Regions from separate parts of the Paenibacillus allorhizosphaerae genome, predicted to be linked through region 1. Evidence: a T-box and tRNA genes for the amino acid it is inferred to sense, from the RefSeq annotation. Region 1 holds a T-box; the other holds one or more tRNA genes.
What was found. The T-box of region 1 lies ahead of pheS (phenylalanine--tRNA ligase subunit alpha). A T-box ahead of a tRNA ligase gene usually reads a tRNA of that ligase, here a tRNA-Phe.

Region 1 (4,759 bases):
GGAATCGACGGGACCGAAGTGCTGACGCATTTCATCACGACTCCGGATAACGGGAGCAGCGAGGGCGCGTTTTATTATACATACAACGGCAGCATTACCCCGAAATCCGTGCAGGGGATATGGGATGCTTACCGCGACAAAGAGCTGAATCGCGAGCTGCTGCTGTCATATGGTTATGGAGACGGAGGGGGCGGCGTCAACCGTCCGATGCTGGAAATGCGCCGACGTCTTGACCGGCTGCCGGGCTTGCCGAATGTCACGACGGGGCGGGCGGACGAATACTTTGACCGGCTGCAGGAGCAGATCGCTTCGACGGACCGCTATGTGCATACATGGGACGGGGAGCTGTACCTGGAGCTTCATCGGGGAACGTACACGAGCCAGGCCTATAACAAACGGGCTAATCGGAAGCTGGAGCTGCTGTACCGTGAAACCGAGTGGCTCGGCGTCTTGAGTAGCGTACTTCGCTCTTGTTGGGAAGCTTACCCGCAAAAAGAGCTGTACGAAGGTTGGAAAATCATATTGCGCAACCAGTTCCATGACATTATCCCCGGCTCTTCGATCAGCGAAGTGTACGAGGACAGCCGTCAAGAGTATGCGGAAGCGTTTGGCATTGCCTATGCGGCTCGGGAACGTGCGGAAGAAGCCTTAATGGATAAAGAGGCAACGGCGATGACGGTCTTCAACAGTGCCTCCTGGGAGCGCGACGATCTGGTTGCCGTTTCCGTCTCCGGCGAGTTGGAGAAAGACGGGATATGGCTCGATGCCGACGGGCAGCCGCTTGCGGCGCAGCGTTTGGAGCACGATTGGCTGGTTCGCATGAATCGGGTGTCCCCGATGGGATATACATCCATTCGATTTCTTCCGGAAGCAGCATCGGGCCGTACCGAGCAGCCTGTATCCGCTCCATTTCAAACGTCGAATCACGGCATGGAAACTCCATTTTATGCCATCGAGTGGGAGACTTCCGGCCGCTTGACCCGGATTTACGATAAGGAGCATGCGCGAGAGGTTTTATCGGCCGGCGCATGCGGTAACGAATTGCAGGTGTTCGAGGATAAGCCGAAAGGACGCCATGAGGCATGGGACATCGATATTTTTTACACGGAAAAAATGCGCTCAATCACCGACCTGCAGCAGCTTGTCATCGAAGAAAACGGGCCGCTCCGCGCCGTCGTGCGGTTTGAGTGGAAGTACGGCAGCTCTGCGGTCGTGCAGCGGATGATCGTTTACTCGGGCAACCGGCGCATCGATTTTGATACGCGCGTCGACTGGCGTGAGCAGCGGAAGCTGCTGAAAGTCGCATTCCCTGTAGACATTCGCGCCACGGAAGCGACATACGACATCCAGTTCGGCAACGTCAAGCGTCCGACCCACTGGAACACGAGCTGGGACTATGCAAGATTCGAAACGGTTGGCCACCAGTGGGCGGATTTGTCGGAGCGAAACTATGGCGTCAGCCTGCTCAACGACTGCAAATACGGTTACGATGTGAAAGGAAACGTCATGCGCCTGTCATTGATCAAATCAGCCATGGTACCCGATCCGCGTGCGGATCAAGGGCTGCACGAATTTACGTATGCGCTGTATCCGCATGCCGGCGATTGGCACGAAGCCGGGACGGTGCAGGCCGCTTGGTCGCTGAATAATCCACTGACCGCCGCAGCAGGCGCCCCACAGCAGCCGTCCATGTCGCTGCTTCGTCTGTCGGAAACCGCGGCAGGCCACGTGATGATCGATGCTGTCAAAAAAGCGGAGGACCATGATGCCATCATCGTCCGCCTGCACGAGTTCGCAGGCAACCGCGGGGAAGTTCGGCTCACGAGCGATGCCGTCATCGCGGGTTGGCAGGAGACAGACCTGATGGAGCGGCCGATTGGAGAAGCGAATGATGGCGATGATGTCATATTTTTCATCAAACCCTATGAGATTAAGACGTTCTTAGTGTATATGGGGAAATGATCGATCAAACCGTTTTTCCAAGCAAGGCTCTGATCAAGTTAAATGGTGAATCCAAGTTTATCATTGAAGCTGTACTTATAGAGTTGTAATTTATGACAAACCCGGCCTACGTCTATACTATAGGGCGGGTTTTTGTCATCTCTACTCTCATGAATCTATTTACTGTAGAGTCACCCATAATGACGAATATCCCCATACAAAATAATGTCGGGCCGTCCGTCTCGAAGCACGACTTTGCATAAGCTGGCGGCCGCAAAAACGGAGGATTCCAAATATCCCGCAAGGGCCGGCCTTCAAAGTGAGCCATCAGCAGCTTTAAGGTGGCGCTATGTGTAGCAACCAATATCATCTTCCCTTGAGAGGTGTCAACAACATCGTTCAAACAAGCAAGCGCTCGCCGCTTGACATCATGGAAGCTCTCCCCGGTGCCGCCGTCGAACAAGTCGGGTTCATTCCAAAATCGTTCAAATCGCCCGGGCTCACTCACCTTTATTTCCTCCTGAATACAGCCTTCCCTGGCCCATATCGATTTCCTGTAGCTCATCACAAGCGATAATGTCGGCCGATTGAAGCCCGCGCACCAGTTCCGCCGTCTGTCGAGCGCTTCCGCTGGAGCTTGTGTAGATGACGTCGAAGTGCACGTCCCGCAGTGCTTCGCCGAGCCGTCCGGCTTGACTTACGCCTAATGGCGTAAGCGGTAAAATATTGATTCCGGCAAGCGTCCACAATGCTTTAGGCGGAAAACCCGATAAACCGCCCTTGCATCTGCCCTTGCGTTTGCATATAATACTTGTTAAATCCATAAAGCCAAAATGCTTTGACGGAGAAAAGTAAGCAGTGCTTCTTCACAGGGAGGGAACGCCGAAGATTGAGAGCGTCCCCGTAGAATCAGGCTGCCGAAGTTCGCTCCCGAGCAGTCCTTTGAAACCGGTAGCCGATAGCTGCGCGGCAAGTAGGAGGAACCGGTCGTTTACGAACCGTTATGTTGGAATGAAGTGAGAAGCGGACATTCCGTCCGTCTTCTAACAAGGGTGGTACCACGGCTTTTTCGTCCCTTACGTTGCAACTGCTACTCATGTGAAACAGAGTCAGTTGTCAACTACGTTGCAACTGTTACTCATGCGAAGCAGAGTCAGTTGACAGCAGATGGGATGAAGGGGCCTTTTTTGTGTTCGGCGAACCAAACGGCATAACGAATTTAAGGAGGGTGCATGAGACCATGAAGGAACGGTTGCTTGCTTTAAAAGAAGAGGCGCTGCAGGAGCTCGGGCAAGTAGAGAATCAGCAGCAGCTAAACGAATTCAGAATCAAGTATTTGGGTAAAAAGGGGCCGCTGACCGAAATTTTGCGCGGCATGGGCGCATTAAGCGCGGAAGAGCGTCCGGTGATCGGTCAGGTGGCCAACGACGTGCGCGCCGCGATCGAGGAAGTGCTCGAAGCGAAGCAGGCTGAGTATACGAAAGCGGAGACGAACGCTCGGCTCGCAGCGGAGACGATTGACGTAACGCTGCCCGGTCGCCCGGTTGGCCGCGGTGCGATTCATCCGATCAGCAAGGTGATCCAGGAGATTGAAGATATTTTCATCGGGATGGGCTACACGGTCGCCGAGGGTCCGGAGGTTGAGCAGGATTACTACAACTTCGAAGCGCTCAACTTGCCGAAAAACCATCCGGCGCGCGACATGCAGGACTCGTTCTACATTACGGACGAGATTTTGATGCGGACGCACACCTCCCCGGTGCAAGTGCGCACGATGGAAAAAATGAAAGGACATGTGCCGGTCAAAATCATTTGCCCGGGCCGCGTATACCGCCGCGATGACGACGATGCGACGCATTCCCACATGTTCACGCAGATTGAAGGGCTTGTCATCGACCGCGGCATTCGCATGAGCGACCTGAAAGGGACGCTGCTGCAGTTCGTGCAGGAGCTGTTCGGTAAGCAGACGCAAATTCGGATGCGTCCGAGCTTCTTCCCGTTCACCGAACCAAGCGCGGAGGTCGATGTAACCTGTGCAATGTGCAGCGGTCATGGCTGCCGGGTGTGCAAGCATACAGGGTGGCTTGAAATATTGGGTTCGGGCATGGTGCATCCACGTGTGCTGGAGATGGCCGGTTACGATCCGGAAGAATACAGCGGATTTGCATTCGGCCTTGGCGTGGAGCGGGTTGCGATGCTGAAATACGACATTGAAGACATTCGTCATTTCTATACGAACGATCTGCGGTTCTTGAAGCAGTTTGTTCATTTGTAAAGAAAACATCGAAGTCATTCAAGATGAGCGACCGCGATTCAAAGGCAAGTTTTCTTGTGATAAAGGAAGCGTTCGGCTCCGCTTGAAGGAAGATCGACTGTGATTAAATGAAGGTTTCTTGTGATAAAGAAAAGTGTCCGGCTAGGCCGTGGGTGTAAGCTTTCTTTATCGTTAAAAGAGAGGAGCGTGAAATAGCGATGAAAGTATCTTATCAATGGTTGTCGCAGTATGTGGACGTGAGCGGGTTTACGGCGTCGGAGTTGGCGGAGAAGCTCACTCGCAGCGGCATTGAAGTCGATTTCGTGGAAAACCGCAACAAAGGCGTAGAGAAGGTGGTCGTCGGTTTCGTCAAATCGCGCGAGAAGCATCCGGATGCCGACAAACTCAGTGTTTGTATTGTCGACGCGGGTCAAGGCGAAGATCTGCAAATCGTCTGCGGAGCGAAAAATGTGGCGGCTGGTCAAAAGGTGCCTGTGGCGCTCGTTGGCGCAAAGCTGCCGGACGGTCTCGTGATCAAGCGGGCGAAGCTGCGCGGCGTTGAAT
Region 2 (4,759 bases), on a different contig from region 1:
CTTTTTAACCCACCTCAGGGAACCTATTCGGGTGGTTTTTTCGATTTTAACAAACTAGCTTATTAACACGGAGCTCTAAAACATTGCTTTTTTTAGCTTTTTTCAGTTATAGTAAATCAACATAGCATATCAAATATTCAAATAACTGAATATATAATAGTATTCAGATTTTGACAAGGGAAGGGTTTGTTTGACGATTATATGCTTGATGAAAACGATATCTATTGTATAACAAGAAAAGATCTTATTGACTATGGAATTCAATTTCTAGACGGAGTGGGAAGTTATAGTATTTGCAAAGTGTGTATAAAAAACGGTGGTTCTTGCTGCAACTTTTGTTCTCATTTAAAAAACGGAGTGGGGTGTCAAAGTAGAAACATAAGTTGTACGTCCTGGTTATGCGGTTACTTAAAACTACTTTTTTATTCAGCAGGACTACTTAAAGGTTGGAATGCATTATGGGACGAAGTCCCAGGCATAGATTTTAGAAAGGATTATACCCCTCCACTTATAAAAATGAAGGTGCACCTGCACCTTGAAGTACCGCGTTTAAAAGAATTAGGCGAGGCATTAGCTGCTGATCTTAAATCTAAGTTGAGTAGAGATGAAGATAATCTTGATTTCATTGTACTGAAGGAAGATTTAGACGATCTTATTGATGAGATTCACTTTGCTGAAAATTCTACTGTTGCATCTTTCTATAAAAGAAGACTTGATCACATACTCAAAGACTTTACTGAATTCCGTCGATCTGTAATACGCATGAAATTACAGAATTAAGGAGGAGGGTCTTAGGAGGTGTTCAAAACAAATGATCTTAGTTTAAACAACAAATTTACTTCGCAGAATACAGGTTCTGCGAAGTAAATTTTAGAAAATGACTGGATAATTTGGTTGAGGTAAAACATCCCGGCATGCTTATCTATGATGAAAATCCACTTGACATTAAAGTTGTAATTGATTTATGATGAGGAAAATTTAGGTGCATGGAAAGGAGCGTGAGCGAGGATGAAAACGGCCATATATCCATTTGGATATGAGTGCATTCAGCAGTGGAGCCTATCGGAAGGCGACCATTTATTTCTTAATTCCCAAAAGCCTCATACCTCGCCACGCGGCCTTTTTTCGATATCCCTATCCCCCTAACGAAAGGGAGGAACTGTAGGCAAAATAGCGTCATTTTTGACGTTTTTGTCCGGATATGAAAAGACCGCTGGAATATTAGCGGTCTTTTTTCTTTCACGGGAATTTGGATAAATGATGAAATAAAATAAAAAAAAGGGTTGACAGTAAAAATAACCCATGGTATTATCACATCAGTAAAGCGGTAAAACATTAAAGTAATAACGCATGAAAGTATTTGGCGCGAAATCCACGAAGAAAGGAAGGGATAGGCCATGAGAAAGCCGTTATTTATGAATCCATGTAAGCAGTCTTATCAGCAGCAGCCATTTGGCTATCAAGAGATTACGATCAATCATGAGTATGCCGATTTTTGGCGCGAACATGGCATTAATGGGCAATTTTTGAGCTTCCTTAAAGCCTATATCCATCCGATCAATCGTAGCTTTTACGTGCCACGTTTGGGCCGTTCGATCCTTAAAAGAGGAGGAACGGTGCTAACGTGATCTTGAATCGCGGACCGTTCTGAATCTGAATCCGTTGATCCATAGATTTTGTACGTATAAGGCTACTTGCACTCAAGCAAGTGGTCCATTTGTGTTTGTCTTCTTTCGGGCGAGGTTCTCCGATAAACGACTCAAATGGTACCACGGCGGGGCGAGTAGCTTTTTCTATACACAAAAAAGAACATATGTTCCTCTCGTGAAGAGGTGGCAGAGTCCGGTTTATTGTATTCGTCTTGAAAACGAAAGAGGTTAGCGGACTCCAAGGGTTCGAATCCCTTTCTCTCCTCCATATGGACCGATGGCGAAGTTGGCTAACGCGGCGATCTGCAAAATCGTCAATCGCAGGTTCGATTCCTGCTCGGTCCTTCAAAGATTTGGCGCATTAGGCAAGCGGGTAAGCCACACGACTTTCACTCGTGCATTCGGTGGGTTCGAATCCCCCATGCGTCACCAACACGTGGAATTAGTTTAACGGTAGAACGGGTGCCTTCCAAGCATTAAGAATGGGTTCGATTCCCGTATTCCGCTCCAATGGTTCGGTAGCTCAGTTGGTAGAGCGATGGCCTGAAAAGCCATGCGCCGCTGGTTCGATTCCAGCCCGGACCACCATGGAGATCATGGCGAAATGGCCAACGCGACGGGTTGTGGCCCCGTTATCGCCGGTTCGATTCCGGTTGGTCTCCCTTAAAATATTGCCTCTTAGCCAAGTTGGTAAGGCAGCGGTCTTTGAAGCCGCGATCCCAGGTTCGAGCCCTGGAGGGGCAGCCATGCGGCTGTGATGGAATGGCAGACATGCGGGCCTCAGACGCTCGTGCAGCGAAAGCTCACTTGTGGGTTCAAGTCCCACTGGCCGCACCAAAAGTACATATCGATCGGTTCGCAAAGTGTGAGTTGACCATTAGATGGGTTGATGGTGGTTGAACGAAACACGAGCTGTAAAAAATCGGTGGGAGTCTAACCCGCTCCTAGCAAGGATTTACCGTGACCACATGCTGGCGTAGCTCAATCGGTAGAGCAACTGACTTTTAATCAGTAGGTTGAAGGTTCGAACCCTTTCGCCGGCACCAAACTTGGGAGGATAGCGAAGAGGTCAAACGCAGCTGACTGTAAATCAGCTCCCTTCGGGGTTCGGCGGTTCAAACCCGTCTCCTCCCACCAACGGGATGTAGTTCAGCTTGGTAGAACGCTAGTTTCGGGTACTAGAGGCCATCGGTTCAAATCCGGTCATCCCGACCATAAACGAGCGTTGTCAGCGCAGAGGTCGTCAGGGGCTCAAATCCCCTTGGGGCCGCCATATGCTGTCGTAGCTCAGAAAGGTTAGAGCGTCCGGCTGATAACCGGGAGGCCAGTGGTTCAAGTCCACTCGACAGCATCATATTTAGGGATATAGCCAATCGGTAAGGCAGCGCACTGTTAATGCGTGACATGCAGGTTCGAGTCCTGCTATCCCTGCCATGGGGTCGTAGCTCAGTTGGAAGAGCAGCTGCTGTGCAAGCAGTAGGTCGGAGGTTCGATTCCTCTCGATTCCACCTAAATGTAGGGGTCCATGTTCCTTGGCCGGCGAGTCTGCCTCCAAAACAGACTGTGGTGGGTTCGATGCCCACGCCCCCTGCCATCTCGGGGTATAGAATAGCGGTCAAATTCACGGGACTTTGACTCCCGCATCTCCGGTTCGAATCCGGATGCCCCTGCCATCGGGACGCTTGAGGAAGTACATTCGTTCGCAAGTCGAATGGTTCGGTTCGCTGCCGAAGGTTCCGAAAATTAGCTTTTCCGTCCGTTGAAGCACGAACGACGGTTCGGATCGATCGGCTCCGTTTGAGAGCCGACATCGATAAAATGGACGGGTGCGTGGGCTTGTAGTTTAACTGGTAAAACACCCGACTCTTAATCGGCGAGAGTGTAGGTTCGAGTCCTGCCGGGCCCATATTTCTTCTTTGCGCCTCTGACGGAAATGGCAGACGTAGCGAGCTTAAAATTCGTGGTCGAAAGACACTGAGGGTTCGAATCCCTCGGGGCGCACCAATATCGGGAAGTAGCTCAGTTTGGTCAGAGCACCTGCCTTGGGAGCAGGGGGCCGCATGTTCAAATCATGTCTTCCCGACCATATGAGATATGACGGAATGGCAGACGTAGTGCTTGAGGAGCTGCGGATTCAAAGACCGTGGGAGTTCGAGTCTCCTTATTCCCATTTCAGCGCCTTTAGTTTAATGGCGAAGCAGTCCGGCTCATAACCGGCCATATGATGGTCCGAGTCCATCAGGGCATACCAATTTACAATGAAAGGAAGAAGCCAACCTTGCGTTACAGGTGAACCCCATGAAGACAAAAATACGACAATTCCCATTGATTCATGAAACGACATTCCGCAATAGGACTGAACAGAACCTTGAGTTTCGCGACGTCATGGACAGGATTTCACGTTTCATCGAGAGCGACCCAAGGGCGGTTTATGATCTCGTGGTTACGACCGATTCCCAGACCCATTCTGGGCATACGAAAGCAGTTACTTATGTAGTGGCATACCGCGTCGGACGTGGGGCCTGGCTATGCAGCCGGCAAATTATTTTACCGCGGGAAATTCGCTCTGTTCACGAAAAATTGTCACTGGAAACGACCTTTTCACAGGAGATTGCCGCACTGTTCGGTTTTGCCGAACGCGATCGTCTCGAAAGCATCATTCTGCCTTATCTCGACCAAGGAGCTGATATTCGGTTCATGGTGGATATCGATGGTGGTGCGGGTACGAAAAATAAGACGGCAGCTTACGTTGCTGAAATGGTTGGTCGAATTGAGGCAATGGGTTTGATCGCAAGGGTTAAGCCTGAATCGGTAATGGTGAGTATCGCTGACCGCGAGACGAAAAGACCTTATCGTTTACGAGTTGCTTCTACTTAGCGTTATCTAACAGATTCTGGAGGGAGGAAGATCCTTCCGATCATCGGCAGGGCGGCAGGAAAGCAGAACTTATGAGCTATGAGTGCGGTAGCATGAATGGAGCACGGCGACGGTGCTTTTGGCTACTAAACTTATCAGAACCGCAATTTTTTGTTACCTGTCACGCTGCCACTTATATTCGTGCCAAAGGATATCTCTGATAATGAGAATCAAAGAAAGTTAGCTTTCATAAG

Region 2: it encodes a tRNA-Phe, which carries the amino acid that the T-box ahead of pheS (phenylalanine--tRNA ligase subunit alpha) is inferred to sense. The anticodon was not compared.

What each region holds. Positions count from the first base shown of each region.
Region 1 covers NZ_JBHSRV010000004.1:438,334-443,092, reverse strand. The annotation lists gene ACFQI7_RS18385 (alpha-mannosidase) at 1-1,962, shown strand, start outside; gene ACFQI7_RS18380 (histidine phosphatase family protein) at 2,075-2,449, opposite strand; gene ACFQI7_RS18375 (histidine phosphatase family protein) at 2,442-2,765, opposite strand; T-box leader at 2,771-3,021, shown strand; gene pheS (phenylalanine--tRNA ligase subunit alpha) at 3,182-4,216, shown strand; gene pheT (phenylalanine--tRNA ligase subunit beta) at 4,414-4,759, shown strand, end outside.
Region 2 covers NZ_JBHSRV010000010.1:97,001-101,759, reverse strand. The annotation lists gene ACFQI7_RS27875 (hypothetical protein) at 187-780, shown strand; gene ACFQI7_RS27870 (hypothetical protein) at 1,398-1,628, shown strand; tRNA gene ACFQI7_RS27865 (tRNA-Ser) at 1,827-1,917, shown strand; tRNA gene ACFQI7_RS27860 (tRNA-Cys) at 1,921-1,994, shown strand; tRNA gene ACFQI7_RS27855 (tRNA-Glu) at 2,005-2,081, shown strand; tRNA gene ACFQI7_RS27850 (tRNA-Gly) at 2,086-2,159, shown strand; tRNA gene ACFQI7_RS27845 (tRNA-Phe) at 2,162-2,237, shown strand; tRNA gene ACFQI7_RS27840 (tRNA-His) at 2,240-2,311, shown strand; tRNA gene ACFQI7_RS27835 (tRNA-Gln) at 2,322-2,396, shown strand; tRNA gene ACFQI7_RS27830 (tRNA-Leu) at 2,398-2,486, shown strand; tRNA gene ACFQI7_RS27825 (tRNA-Lys) at 2,620-2,695, shown strand; tRNA gene ACFQI7_RS27820 (tRNA-Tyr) at 2,701-2,786, shown strand; tRNA gene ACFQI7_RS27815 (tRNA-Pro) at 2,788-2,864, shown strand; tRNA gene ACFQI7_RS27810 (tRNA-Ile) at 2,926-3,000, shown strand; tRNA gene ACFQI7_RS27805 (tRNA-Asn) at 3,009-3,083, shown strand; tRNA gene ACFQI7_RS27800 (tRNA-Ala) at 3,085-3,157, shown strand; tRNA gene ACFQI7_RS27795 (tRNA-Gln) at 3,247-3,322, shown strand; tRNA gene ACFQI7_RS27790 (tRNA-Lys) at 3,482-3,555, shown strand; tRNA gene ACFQI7_RS27785 (tRNA-Leu) at 3,568-3,653, shown strand; tRNA gene ACFQI7_RS27780 (tRNA-Pro) at 3,658-3,735, shown strand; tRNA gene ACFQI7_RS27775 (tRNA-Ile) at 3,825-3,900, shown strand; gene ACFQI7_RS27770 (ribonuclease H-like YkuK family protein) at 3,948-4,526, shown strand.